Regions from separate parts of the Rhodococcus sp. NPDC003383 genome, predicted to be linked through region 3. Evidence: riboswitches for the same ligand, from Rfam matches in the RefSeq annotation. Region 3 holds a riboswitch; each other region holds the start of a gene.
The links. A riboswitch is a leader RNA that binds a small molecule or an ion and turns the genes downstream of it on or off. The one in region 3 is predicted to bind thiamine pyrophosphate.
Positions count from the first base shown of each region.

Region 1 (4,668 bases), on a different contig from region 3:
ATCAGGCCCGTGTACACGGTCAGCCGCCCGGAGATCCCCGACAGGAGGCGGGCACTGTCCGGGTCGTCATCGGCACCGATGGCCGCCGCGACCAGCTGCGCCGACGCCTCCGCCACGGCCTGCTCGTACCGCTCGCGGACGGCCTTCGGTTCGATGCCGCCGGAGATGAACCCGGTGACCGCCGCCGCGTCGGCGACGGACAACGCGCTGTAGAGATCCTGGGACGCGTCCGCCAGCGGCTCGATCGTCGACAGCAGATGATCGTGCGTGGCCTTGCGGCTGCTCACCGTCTGGGTCGCGACGAACCCCGAGATCGCCACCAGGATCGACACGAGCGTCCCGAGCACGATGAGCTTGGCGGGTGTCGAGCGCAGCACGGCACCCAGATCGTCGGGCACCTGCGGGCCGCTCGACCGTCCCTGCTCGAAAACCCGGGCGGTCCGTGTCTCGGGGGCCCGCTGCTCGGCGTGGTCGGGGCCGGGGTCGATCGTGGGGTGTAGGCGAGGGTCCACCAATCGCCCCTTTCGGTGTTGCACAGTCCTTGGCGAGCATATAAGCAGTACGAACAGGAATGCGCTGCGCGAGTGCGTCGGAACAGGGGTTCGACAGCCCGCGGCGGCCGGTAGGGAGGACGGACACGATGCGCGGTGACGGTGACGGATGGGCCGTCGGCCCCGACGGCGATCGCCGGTGGGGCAAGCACGGTGCGGCCGGGCTGTTGTTGCGTGCGCCTCTGCCCGACGGCCGGCCCGCGGTGCTGCTGCAACACCGCGCCGCGTGGAGTCACCAGGGCGGAACCTGGGCGCTGCCCGGCGGCGCCCGCGACAGCCACGAAAGCACCGTCGACGCCGCGGTACGCGAAGCGCACGAGGAGACCGGCATCGACGTGTCGGTGGTTGCGGTCCGAACCGAGCGCGTCACCGCCGGGGTCGTCGGCGGCTGGACCTACACGACCGTCGTCGCCGACGCCGGGATCCCGCTGGCCACCGTCCCCAACGGCGAGAGCACCGAACTGCGATGGGTGCCGGAGGTCGAGGTCGAGGCGATGGCGCTGCACGCGGGGTTCGCCGCGTCCTGGCCGACGCTGCGCACCCGCGTGGTCCGGGTCCTGCTCGACACCGCGAACGTGCTCGGCTCCCGCCCGACCGGCTGGTGGCGCGACCGGCCGGGAGCGACCGGGGCACTGCTGAACGAACTGGCGGCGGTGCTGCCCCGGACCCTCGAACTGCCCGACGGCGGGTTCGGCTGGGTGACGCAGATCGAGGCCGTGCTCGAAGGCCAGGCCCGGGATGCGATCGTCGAGGACGCCCGCATCCCGGTGCACGCCGCCACCGGAAGCGGGGACGACGAACTGGCCCGCCTCGCCGGGGCGACCGCCACCCTCACGTCGGAGGTGACGGTGGTCGTGACCGCCGACCGCGGGCTACGGGAGCGCCTGCCCGATTCGGTGATCGCGTTGTCGCCCTCGACCGTCCTCGACTGGCTGTAGACGGTTACGCAGGTAGACCGGCCTTCAGCGCAGCGGCCGCGGCACGCGGATCGGCGGCCTTCGTGATCGCCCGAACCACCGCGACACGGGTGGCGCCGGCGGCGACCACCTCGGGCAGTCGCTCGATGTCGATCCCGCCGATCGCGAACCACGGACGGGTCGGATGCGACTGAGCGACCTCCCGGATGACCTCCAGACCCGCCGCGGTGCGGCCCGGCTTGGTCGGGGTGTCCCACACCGGGCCGGACGCGAAGTAGTCGACACCCTCCTCGATCTCGGCGAGGGACGCCTGTGCGCGGCTGCCCGTGGATCGGCCGATGACGATGTCCGGACCCAGGATGTTGCGGGCGTGGGCGACCGGCAGATCCCCCTGACCCAGATGCAGGATGTCCGCGCCCGCCGCCAGTGCGATGTCGGCGCGGTCGTTGACGGCGAGCAGTGCGCCGTGGCGCCGGCACGCGTCGGCGAGGATCTCGAGCGCGGCCAGTTCGTCGCGTGCCTCGAGGCGGCCGAACTTCTTCTCGCCCGCCGAGTCCTTGTCACGCAACTGGATGATGTCGACTCCGCCGGCGAGGGCTTCCTCCGCGAATCGAGCCAGGTCGCCGGTGTCCCGGCGGGCGTCGGTGCACAGGTACAGACGCGCGTCCGCGAGTCGTTCCCGAGGTGAAGGATGGTTGCCACGATAGGAAGTCACAGCCCAGACGGTAACCTCTGAGGGAGAGATGACAACACGGGAGTCCCGGGGAACGCGGGGCTGAGAGGGGGCCTGCCGGCCCCGACCGTTATGACCTGACCCGGATCATGCCGGCGCAGGGAGTGAGGTGGACGCAGGATGGGAACGGTAGCCGTCGTCGGTGGCGGTGTCATCGGGTTGTCGATCGCGTGGCGCGCGGCGAGCGCCGGCTGGGACGTGACAGTGCACGACCCGACCCCCGGAGCGGGCGCATCCTGGGTCGCCGGTGGCATGCTCGCGCCGCTGTCGGAGGGCTGGCCCGGCGAGGAACACGTCCTGGAACTGGGCGCGGCGTCACTCGCGCGCTGGCCGGAGTTCGGGGACCGGTTGCAGCGCGCGACCGGGTGTGACCTGTTCACTTCGGACGGGTCCCTCACTGTCGCGCTGGATGCCGCCGACGCCGCCGACCTGCGCACCGTCGCGGAATGGGTGCAGGCGCAGGGCCACGAGATGCGGGTGCTCACCCGTGCCGAGATCCGGGAGCTCGAGCCGTCGCTCGGCCCGCGGATCCGTCTCGGGTTGCTCGCCCCGACGGAACTGGCCGTGGACAACAGGATCCTCGTCGACGCCCTGCATCGCGCCTGCGTCGAGGCCGGGGTGCGGTTCGTCGCGACCGCGGTCGATTCGCTCGACGCGCTGCCCGCGGACCGGGTGGTGCTCGCGGCGGGTTCGGCGTCGGCCCGGTTGTGGCCGGGCCTTCCGGTGCGGCCCGTCAAGGGCGAGATCCTGCGGTTGCGGGCCCGGCCCGGTGTCACCCCCGCCCCGAGCCGCACCATCCGCGGCAGTGTGCACGGCCGGCCGGCCTATCTGGTGCCGCGCGGCGACGGTCTCGTCGTCGGCGCCACCCAGTACGAGGCCGACGACACGCAGGTGACGGTCGCCGGGGTGCGGGACCTCATCGCCGATGCGGAAGCGCTGCTGCCGGCGATCGGCGAGTACGAGCTGTACGAGGCGACGGCGGGACTGCGGCCGATGAGCCCGGACAACCTGCCGTTGATCGGGCGGCTGTCCGAACGGGTCGTCGCCGCGACCGGGCACGGACGCAACGGGGTCCTGTTCACCCCGATCACCGCGGACGCCGTGCTCGCCGAACTCGCCGACGATCCGCTCGCCGAAGCGAAAAACGCCGACCCGCAAAGATTTTCGAAGGAAGGGCTGTGATGACGAACCCGATCTCGGTGGGGATCACCGTCAACGGTGAGGACCACTACTTCGCCGAGGCGCCGACGGTCGCCGAACTGCTGGTGCAGCTGGGGCTGCCGGAGAAGGGCATCGCGATCGCCGTCGACGGCGCGGTGTTCCCGCGCGGGCGGTGGTCCGAACCGGTCGGAAAGGGCTGGCAGATCGAGATTCTCACGGCGGTCCAGGGTGGCTGAGCTCCGTGACCCGGCACACGACCTGCCGCAGCTGACCATCGCCGGACGCACCTTCGCGTCGCGGTTGATCACCGGCACCGGCGGCGCCGCGAATCTCGCGGTGCTCGAGGAAGCGCTCGTCGCCTCGGGTACCGAACTGACCACCGTCGCCATGCGACGCGTCGACGCCGCCTCCGGCACCGGGGTGCTCGACCTGCTGCGCCGCCTCGACATCACCCCGCTCCCGAACACCGCGGGCTGCCGCGGCGCGAAGGAAGCGGTGCTCACCGCGCAACTGGGCCGCGAGGCCCTCGAAACCGATTGGGTCAAGCTCGAGGTCATCGCCGACGAACGCACCCTGCTGCCCGACGCCATCGAATTGGTCTCGGCGGCAGAGCAACTCGTCGACGACGGGTTCGTGGTCCTGCCGTACACGACGGACGATCCGGTCCTCGCGAAGCGCCTCGAGGACGTCGGATGCGCGGCGGTGATGCCGCTCGGCTCGCCGATCGGCACCGGACTGGGCATCGCCAATCCGCACCACATCGAGATGATCGTCGAAGCCGCCGGTGTCCCGGTGGTGCTCGACGCGGGCATCGGCACCGCGTCCGACGCCGCCCTCGCGATGGAACTGGGCTGCGACGCGGTGCTGCTCGCGACCGCGGTGACCCGGGCCAAGGACCCGGCTCTCATGGCGTCGGCGATGCGGCACGCCGTCGAGGCAGGTTTCCGGGCCCGGCACGCCGGACGGATCCCGAAGCGGTTCTGGGCGCAGGCGTCCTCGCCGCTCGAACCCTAGGGCCGGTGTCGGATCCGGCGGCTGCTCGTCGGGCGTGTCCCTGCACATTCCGGATGGATCGGGCAGGGTAGGGGTCATGATCGAAGTGACGGGACTGACCAAGACCTTCGGATCGACGACGGCAGTCGACGACGTGACGTTCACGGTCCGGCCCGGCATCGTCACCGGCTTCCTCGGTCCGAACGGTGCCGGTAAGACCACGACGATGCGGCTGATCCTCGGTCTCGACCGGCCCACTGCCGGCACCGCCCTGATCGGCGGGCGACCCTACCGGGAGTTGCAGCGGCCGCTG
Region 1 covers NZ_JBSFRG010000002.1:68,299-72,966, forward strand. Annotated here, with positions in the region: gene ACWDTS_RS02240 (hypothetical protein) at 1-512, opposite strand, end outside; gene ACWDTS_RS02245 (NUDIX hydrolase) at 641-1,489, shown strand; gene thiE (thiamine phosphate synthase) at 1,494-2,183, opposite strand; TPP riboswitch at 2,210-2,324, shown strand; gene thiO (glycine oxidase ThiO) at 2,322-3,383, shown strand; gene thiS (sulfur carrier protein ThiS) at 3,383-3,598, shown strand; gene thiG (thiazole synthase) at 3,591-4,376, shown strand; gene ACWDTS_RS02270 (ABC transporter ATP-binding protein) at 4,453-4,668, shown strand, end outside.
Region 1: linked by a shared signal. The riboswitch ahead of thiO (glycine oxidase ThiO) and the one ahead of thiC (phosphomethylpyrimidine synthase ThiC) in region 3 are both predicted to bind thiamine pyrophosphate.

Region 2 (4,668 bases), on a different contig from region 3:
GGCATCAACGCGGCCCGGCCGGGCGCGGCCGGTGCGCCGCCGACGGTGACGGTGCCGGTGTCGGGGGTGTCGAGGCCGGCGATCAGCCCGAACAGCGTGGACTTGCCGGAGCCGCTCGGTCCGATCACCGACACGAACTCGCCCCCGGCGACGTCGAAGTCGATGCCGTCGAGCACCGCGCGGTCCGCGAAGGAACGGTGCACCGCGGAGACGGTCACGGCGGTCATCTGCGGCTCCCCGTGGACAGGGCCCAGGGCGCGACGATCCGCTCGACCAGGTAGGTGAGCAGATACAGCGCCAGCGACAGGGCGGCGGTGACGAGCACCGCGGCGAGCACCAGATCGGTGCGGAACGAGTTCTTCTGGGTGCTCATGTAGATGCCCAGCCCCGACGTGGCCCCCACGTACTCGGCGAACACCGCGCCGACCACCGCGTAGGTGATGCCGATGCGCAGCGCCGTGAAGAACCGCGGCAGCGCCGACGGCAGGCGCACGTACCGGAACACCTGGCCGCGGGACGCGCCCATGCTGCGCAGCAACGCCCCGGCCTCCCGGTCCGCGGCGGCGAACCCCTCGATCAGCCCGATCGCCATGGGGAAGAACGTCGCCAGCGCGATCACCAGGACCTTCGGCAGCAACCCGAAACCGAACCAGATGATCATCAGCGGGGCGATCGCGATGATCGGCAGGGTCTGCGACACCACGAACAGTGGCACCAGCGCGCGGCGCAGCCACGGCGAGAAGTCCACGACGATCGACAGGGCCCACGCAACCACGAGGGACACCGCGAACCCGATGATCGTCACCTGCAACGTCGACCACGTGTGGGCGGCCAGGTCGTCGCGGTGCGCCCACCCCTGCCCGAGCACCCGGGCGGGGGAGGGCAGCACCTGCGGGCGGATCCCGGAGACCGTCACGTACAGCTGCCAGAGCGCGACGAGCGCGAGCACGACCACCGCGGCGGGGGCGGCGATGCGGACCCAGCGCGGTGACGACGGGTCAGGACGTGAGGTAGTCATCGGTGAAGTAGGTGGACCAGTCCGGCTCCTCGGTCAGCGGCCGGCCGTCGGGTCCGGCGAGCAGACCCTTCTCGTACAGGAACCGCGAGTAGCCGGTCCAGCGTTCGAGGGTCTGGGTGCCCACGTTCCCGTTCTCGTCGCGCAGCTGGTCCGCCGAGAGCATGCGCTGGCTCTCGAAGACGAGCGCTTCGTCCTCGAAGGCCCCCGGGTTGGCGTCGATGAGGTCCCGGGCGGCGCGCTCGGGATCCTCGGCGGCGATCTCGTAGCCGCGCTGAACGGCCTGCACGAACGCGCGTGCCTGCTCCGGGTGTTCGGCCAGCCAGTCCTCGTTGCCGCTGATCACGATGGCGTAGGCGTCGGGGAACCCGTAGTCGGTGTACGAGAAGTAGCGCATCGGCAGGCCGCGATGTTCGGCCTCGATGCCCTCCCACGCGAGATAGGACGCGGTGAAGTCCGCGGTTCCCGAGTACACCGCCTCGTACGCGGACGTGCCGAGGATGACGGACGTGAACTCGCCGCGGCCACCGTCGTTGCGGATGACCTGACGCAGCGTCTCCTCGTCGCCGGGATCGCCGAACCCGGCGTAGATGTGACCGTCGAGGTCTCTCGGCCGCGCGAGATCGGCGCGGTCCGCCTTGACGGCGATGCCGGTCGCCCAGTGCTGCAGCGGGGCGAGCACCGAGACGGTGTGCGATCCGGCGGCGCGGGCGAAGGTCGTCATCCCCTGGGTGGAGATGCCGAACTCGGCGTTGCCCGCGTCGACGAGGGTATCCGGGGTCGTGTTGTTGTACGGCAGGATCTCCACGTCGAGACCGGCCTCGTCGAACAAACCCTCCTGCATCGCCACGTACAGGCCGGTGTGGTTGGTGTTCGGCGTCCAGTCCAGTGCGAAGCGGATCGTGTCGTCCGATTCGGACGAGGAACAGGCGGGGACCAGGGCGATCGCGACGATCGCGACCAGCAGGGCGGTGAGGCGGCGGAGAGTCACGATTCCGGCCATTCCTGCCGGTGCAGCGCGGTGTCCCAGAACATCAGCTCGTAGCGGGTCGCGACGGTGAACGCGTCGAGCATCGCGGCACGGTCGGCGTCGGTGGCGGCGACCGCCGCGGCGTCGACCAGTTCGCGGGCGGTCGCGACCGCGGCGTGGAATTCGGGGGCGTCGTAGGTGGTCACCCACTGCGCGTACGGGTGCTGCGGGTCGGTGGCGAGGACCCCGGAGGCGCGGGCGGCGAGGTCGCGGCCCACTTCGGCGTAGATCCAGAAACACGGCAGCACGGCCGCAGCACCGACCGCGTACGGCTCGGTGGCGACGGTCGCCGTGAGATAGGAGACGTACCCGAGGCAGGCGGGGGAGTGGGCGGGCGCGGCCTCACCGGGCGGCAGAACCCCGCCGGTGAGCAGGCTCTTGTGCAGCGCCGACTCCTCGGTGGCCGCCGTGGCGGCACTGGTCGCCCAGAACGCGGCGGTTGCCGGATCCGGGGACTTGGCGGACAACAGCGCGAGGGCCTTGGCGTACCCGGCGAGGTACAGCGCGTCCTGCTCGATGTAGAAGCGGAAGGCGTCGAGCGGCAGCGTTCCGTCGCCCAGGCGGTGGAGGAATTCGAGGTCGTCGATCGACCGGCGCAGCGTCTCGGTGTGCTGCCACATCCGATCGGTGAAGCGGTCGGTGGAAACAAGAGGCGAAACGTCGACAGGCACAGACATGCCGGGACATCCCTTCGTCAGCATTACCTGATGCAGGTTCTACGGGTGTGATCTCAGCCCCGCGCGCGCGGAGCACCCCGTGTCGGACGAACGCGACCTTAGCAGGGCGTTCCGCGCAACGGGCCCCCGGGGTACCGGACCCGGGGGCTGCGCCGGGAATGTCCGGACAACCTGTTCCGTGGACACAAAACAGCCTGTATGTTTGGCGATCGTCAGCGCGGTCTCCGGCGGTGTGAAGGGCCCGACGATTCCGTGCGACGACCATGCTGCGAGACCTCCCGGCTCGCGCTCGGGCGGTCGCGGGAGGGTGTCGACGGCGACTCCGCCTGCGCACAGCGATGTGGGGAAAGGTGGAATACGGGATGCGGGATGTCGAGGATTCCGGACGGTCGGAACTCGAGAATCTGCCGCGACTGATCGCGAATGTCGTCTCGCGTGACCCCGAACGGGTCGCTCTGGTGCGCGACGGTGCCGTCGTCACCTACGCCGGCCTCAACGAGGAACTGGCTGCGCTCGGCGCCGCCATGGGCGACGCGATCGGACCCGACGCACTCGTTCCCGTCGTGCTCACCGGACTGCTGCCCGGGCTCGCCGGGAGTGGTCCCGACGAGGTCGCCGTCGCTCTGGCCGAACTGTCCGAGGACCTCGCCGCGTTCGCGGGGGAGGAGCAGGCGTCGCCGGAGCCGGCGCGACCGGACACCCTGCCCGCCGCCTTCGCCGCGCAGGCCGCCGCCACTCCCGACGCCGTGGCCGTCGAGTTCGACGGCGCCGAGTACACCTACGCCGAGCTGGCGGACCGGTCCCGGCGGCTGGCCCGCCGCCTCGTCGAGTCCGGTGTCGGGCCGGGTCTCACCGTCGCCGTCGCCCTGCGCCGGTCCTTCGATCTGCTCGTGGCCGTGTACGCGGTGCTCGAGGCAGGCGGTGCGTACGTGCCGCTCGACCCGGACCATCCCGCCGAGCGACTGGCCTACATCCTCGAGGTCGCCGAGCCCGCGGTCCTGCTCACCGAGACCGCTGCGCCGGTGCCCGCAGACGGGATCGAGGTGCTCGACGTGACGGCCCTCGACCTCGGATCGGAATCGGCGGACCCGCTCACCGATGCCGACCGCCGTCGTCCCCTGCACGCCGCCGACACCGCCTACGTCATCTTCACCTCCGGATCCACCGGCCGGCCCAAGGGCGTGGCGGTGACCCACGAGGCGATCGTCACCAACCTGCGCTGGCGCCAGGAGCAGTACCGGCTGGGACCTGCGGACGTGGTGCTGCACAAGACTCCGGTCACCTTCGACGTGTCCGTGTGGGAGTTGTTCTGGCCGTTGCAGGCCGGCGCGCGTCTTCTCGTCGCCGTGCCCGAGGGGCACCGGGACCCGCGCTACCTGGCGGATCTCATGCGCGACCGCGGGGTCACCGTCGCGCATTTCGTGCCGTCCATGCTCGCGGTGTTCGTCGCCGAGGCCGAGCTCGATTCGCTCACCCCTCTTCGGTACCTGTTCGCATCCGGTGAAGCGCTGCCGGCGCGTATCGCGGTACTGGTACGGGAACTGCTGCCCGGGGTCGCGGTCCACAACCTGTACGGGCCCACCGAGGCGGCCGTCGACGTGACCCATCACGAGGTCACCGATGCCGACATCGACTCGGTGCCGATCGGCGCGCCCATCGCCGACACCGACCTGCTGATCCTCGACAGCGCCCTGAACTGGGTTCCGGCCGGCGCGGAGGGCGAGTTGTACCTGGCCGGAACACAATTGGCGCTCGGATATGTCGGCCGGCCGGACCTGACCGCGGAACGGTTCGTCGCCAATCCCTACGGGGCGCCCGGCGAACGCATGTACCGGACCGGCGACCTCGTGGTGCGTTCCCGCTCGGACGAGCTGGAATACCTCGGACGCAGCGACTTCCAGGTCAAGATCCGCGGACTGCGCATCGAACTGGGTGAGATCGAGGAA
Region 2 covers NZ_JBSFRG010000007.1:148,004-152,671, forward strand. Annotated here, with positions in the region: gene ACWDTS_RS09275 (ABC transporter ATP-binding protein) at 1-227, opposite strand, end outside; gene ACWDTS_RS09280 (ABC transporter permease) at 224-1,018, opposite strand; gene ACWDTS_RS09285 (ABC transporter substrate-binding protein) at 999-2,018, opposite strand; gene ACWDTS_RS09290 (TenA family protein) at 2,003-2,722, opposite strand; TPP riboswitch at 2,715-2,812, opposite strand; gene ACWDTS_RS09295 (amino acid adenylation domain-containing protein) at 3,085-4,668, shown strand, end outside.
Region 2: linked by a shared signal. The riboswitch ahead of ACWDTS_RS09290 (TenA family protein) and the one ahead of thiC (phosphomethylpyrimidine synthase ThiC) in region 3 are both predicted to bind thiamine pyrophosphate.

Region 3 (4,668 bases):
AGCGCGGGGCGCGCGAACGCGCCGAGCAAGGCCGGGTTACCGAAGTCGAGCATCGTCACCGCGTACGCCATGCTGTGCACCCGGTCATCGCCCTGAGCGGCGAGATGGTTGAGCGCCGTAGTGGCGAGGATGCCGCCGGCGCAGAACCCGATCAGGTTCACGTCGTCGCTGCCGGTGATCTCCCGCACCTCGTCGATCGCCCGGAGTATCCGCGCGGCGTAGGTGTCCATGTCCCAGTCGCCCTGCTCGGCGCTGGGATTGCGCCACGACAGCATGAAGGTCTGCAGGCCCCGGCCGACGTTGTACTCGACGAAGCTGCGTCCCGGCCGCAGGTCCAGGAAGTAGTACCGGCCGATCGGTGGCGGCACCACCAGCACCGGCCGGCTGCGCACCGTGGTCGTGGTGGGGGTGTACTGGATCACCTCGGCGACCGGGTCGCGGGAGACCACCGCTCCCGGGGTCACCGCGAGGTCCTTACCGACGGTGAAGGCGTCGCGCGGCACCATCGACGGCATGCCCCGGTTCTCGATCACATCGGTGACGAAATGCTTGGTGCCGCGCACCAGACTGAGTCCGGCGGTGTCGAACGCTTCCTTCAGTGCCGCGGGGTTGGTCCACAGGTAGTTCGTCGGGGCCAGAGCCGCGGTGAGGATGTCGGCTGCGAATTTGGCCTCGGCCGCCCGGCGCGCGTCGATCGCGCGGCCGACGTCGTCGACCACGCCGTCGACGGCGCCCGTGGCCGCCAGGTAGGTCTGTTCGAGGCGGTGGTAGGCCGGGTGTGTATCCCATGCCGGGTCGGCGAACCGGCGATCGCCCTTGGCCGGGGCCACCGTCGACCGGCCGACGGCGATCTTCGCCAGTTCCTTGCCGAACGCGGCGCTGTGCCGGGCCACTGTCCGTCCGTGGCCGAACACATCGGCCAGGGCGCCGAGGGCCATCCCGAGCCCAGGGGGTGCGACGTCCTCGCCACCGCCGATCGATTCCTCGACGTCGTCCCTGATCACGGGTCGTGTCTGGGTCATCGCGGGTCTCCCTTCGACACCTGAATTGTCGCACCGCATAGGTGCCGTGGCGGCCGACGATATCGAATTGCATTACAAGACAGCACATTCAAGCAGTATGTATCTCGACGCGGAGGAGCTCGGCGCGACGTTCCGGACGACGGAAGCAGCGGTGTACGAATGGATATCGACAGCATCAGGGTGCGATCTCGGCGATGCCCAATCCGCGTGACCACGAAACATCCATCGTGACCACGAAACATCCATCACAGCAACGCAAGTCCCTGAAGGCGCACCGTCGGTGCGGACCCTGGTGGGATACCCGGGCCGGCAACGGTGTTAGTGTCGGTGCCGTCCACACGGGAGCCCTATTGCAGGGGCTGAGATCGGGCTGACGCAGCCTGCGACCGTCGAACCTGTCCGGGTAATGCCGGCGAAGGAAGTAGGCACAGTTCCGATGAGCGCATCGAACCCCCATGCCCTGACCCATGTCCACGACGAGGAACACGACCTCCACGTTCCCGTCACGGAAATCCGCTTGGAGAACTCCCCGGGCGGGGTCCCGAACCCGCCACTGCGGGTCTACCGCACCGAGGGTCCCGGCAGCGACCCGGAGGTCGGGCTCCCGCCGGCACGGGCCTCCTGGATCGCCGCTCGCGGCGACGTCGAGCAGTACCCGGGCCGGGAACGGGATCTGCTCGACGACGGTCGCTCGGCCGCCCGGCGTGGTGAGGCGTCCCGGGAGTGGAAAGGCCCCCGCCGCGTCCCGGTGCGGGCGAAGGCGGGCCGGACGGTCACGCAGATGCACTACGCCAGGGCCGGGATCATCACCCAGGAGATGCGGTTCGTGGCATTGCGGGAGAACTGCGATGTGGAACTGGTACGCACCGAACTGGCGGCGGGGCGGGCGATCATCCCGGCCAACATCAACCATCCCGAGTCCGAGCCGATGATCATCGGCAGGGCGTTCCTGGTGAAGATCAACGCCAACATCGGCAACTCGGCGGTGACCGGCTCCATCGCCGAGGAGGTGGACAAGATGCGCTGGGCCACCCGCTGGGGCGCGGACACCGTGATGGACCTGTCCACCGGCGAGGACATCCACACCACCCGGGAGTGGATCATCCGCAACTCCCCGGTGCCGATCGGCACGGTGCCGATCTACCAGGCCCTGGAGAAGGTCAACGGGCAGGCGGAGGCGTTGACCTGGGAGATTTTCCGCGACACCGTGATCGAGCAGTGCGAACAGGGCGTGGACTACATGACCATCCATGCCGGGGTACTGCTGCGCTACGTGCCGCTGACCGCCGAGCGGGTCACCGGCATCGTCTCCCGGGGCGGGTCGATCATGGCCGGGTGGTGCCTGGCCCACCACGAGGAGAATTTCCTCTACACCCACTTCGACGAGCTCTGCGAGATCTTCGCCCGCTACGACGTCGCTTTCTCCCTCGGTGACGGGCTGCGGCCCGGGTCGATCGCCGACGCCAACGACGCCGCCCAGTTCGCCGAGCTGGACACCCTCGCCGAGCTGACCGCCCGCGCCTGGGCCCACGACGTGCAGGTCATGGTGGAGGGGCCCGGCCACGTCCCGCTGCACCTGGTGCGGGAGAACGTGGAGCGGCAGCAGAAGCTGTGTCACGGCGCGCCCTTCTACACCCTGGGCCCGCTGGTGACCGACATCGCCCCGGGCTACGACCACATCACCTCCGCGATCGGGGCCGCCGAGATCGCCCGCTACGGCACGGCGATGCTGTGCTACGTCACGCCGAAGGAGCATCTGGGACTGCCGAACCGGGACGACGTGAAGACCGGGGTGATCACGTACAAGATCGCCGCCCACGCCGCGGACCTCGCCAAGGGTCATCCCGGTGCCGCCGAGCGTGACGACGCGTTGTCGAAGGCGCGTTTCGAGTTCCGGTGGCGGGACCAGTTCGCTCTGTCCCTGGATCCGGAGACCGCCGAGGAGTTCCACGACGAGACGCTGCCGGCCGAACCGGCCAAGACCGCGCACTTCTGCTCGATGTGCGGGCCGAAGTTCTGCTCCATGCGCATCTCCCAGGACATCCGGGACCGGTTCGGTGATGCCACCGAGCAGGCGGTCGTCGCCGGGATGCAGCACAAATCCGCCGAGTTCCGGGCCGCCGGCGGCACGGTCTACCTCGAGACACCCGCCGTCCCGTCCCCCTGAGGGTTCGCCGGCGGAACGGGACGGCGGCAGGGTCGGGTCGGCGAGCACGCCGGGCGTGTCCGGCGAGGTCACGCCGCTGACGACAGGTGGTACTTGCCGACGGGCCGGGCCGGGCACAGAGTGGAACGGTGACGGGCACCGACCGCGACCGTGCCGACCCGGCCGCATCGGTCGCGTTCACGCACCGCGAGATCCTCTCCATCCTCAGCGGATTGATGCTGGGGATGTTCCTGGCCGCCCTCGATCAGACCGTCGTCGCCACCGCGATCCGGACGATCGCCGACGACCTGAACGGCTATGCGCTGCAGGCGTGGGTCACCACGGCGTATCTCGTCACCGCGACGATCACGACGCCGTTGTACGGCAAGCTGTCCGACATCTACGGGCGACGCCGGCTGTACCTGACGGCGATCTCCGTGTTCCTGCTGGGTTCGCTGCTGTGCTCGTTCGCCACCTCGGTGTACATGCTCGCCGCGTTCCGGGCGATCCAGGGCATCGGCGCCGGCGGCCTGATGTCGCTGGCGCTGGCGATTCTCGGCGACATCCTCGCGCCTCGCGAACGTGCCAAATACCAGGCGTATTTCCTCGCCGTGTTCGGCGTCTCCAGCGTGCTCGGTCCGGTCCTCGGCGGTTTCTTCGCCGGGACCGGCAGCCTGCTCGGTATCACGGGCTGGCGGTGGGTGTTCCTGGTCAACGTTCCCGTCGGGGTGCTCGCCCTCGTGGTGGTGGCCCGCAATCTGCGGCTGCCCGCGCAGCGCCGGGCGATCCGCATCGACTGGTGGGGTGCGCTGGCGCTCGTCGTCGCGGTGGTGCCGCTGCTCGTCGTCGCCGAACAGGGCCGCGAATGGGGCTGGGGCAGCGGCCCGGCGGTGAGCTGCTATCTCGTCGGCGGTGTCGGGGTGGCGGTGTTCGTCGCCGTCGAGATCGGAATGAAGGACGCGGCGCTGATCCCGATGCGGTTCTTCCGCAATCGCACGTTCGCGCTGGGTGTGCTGATCTCGCTGCTCGTCGGCACCGCGATGTTCGGAGGCATCTCACTGCTGCCGCAGTACCTGCAGGTGGTGCGTGGATCGTCACCGACGGTCGCCGGGCTGCAGATGATCCCGATGGTGCTCGGCATCATGACCGGCTCGGTGTTCTCGGGCCAGCTCATCGCGCGCACCGGGCACTACCGGATCTACCCGATCATCGGATCGGCGATGCTCACCGTCGGCATGTTCCTGCTGCACACGATCGCCACGGACACGGCGCTGGCGCTCGTGATGGCCTACATGGCGATCCTCGGGTTCGGCCTGGGCAATCTCCTGCAGCCGATCACCCTCGCGTTGCAGAACGCGTTGCCACCGCAGGACATGGGGGTGTCCACCGCGGCGGCCACGTTCTTCCGGCAGATCGGCGGCACCCTCGGGGTGGCGGTGTTCCTGTCGATCCTGTTCGCCCGAGTCACTTCCGCGATCGCCGAGCGTCTGGCCGCCGCGG
Region 3 covers NZ_JBSFRG010000010.1:89,938-94,605, forward strand. Annotated here, with positions in the region: gene ACWDTS_RS11565 (PHA/PHB synthase family protein) at 1-1,022, opposite strand, end outside; gene ACWDTS_RS11570 (hypothetical protein) at 1,069-1,233, shown strand; TPP riboswitch at 1,351-1,460, shown strand; gene thiC (phosphomethylpyrimidine synthase ThiC) at 1,459-3,189, shown strand; gene ACWDTS_RS11580 (MDR family MFS transporter) at 3,318-4,668, shown strand, end outside.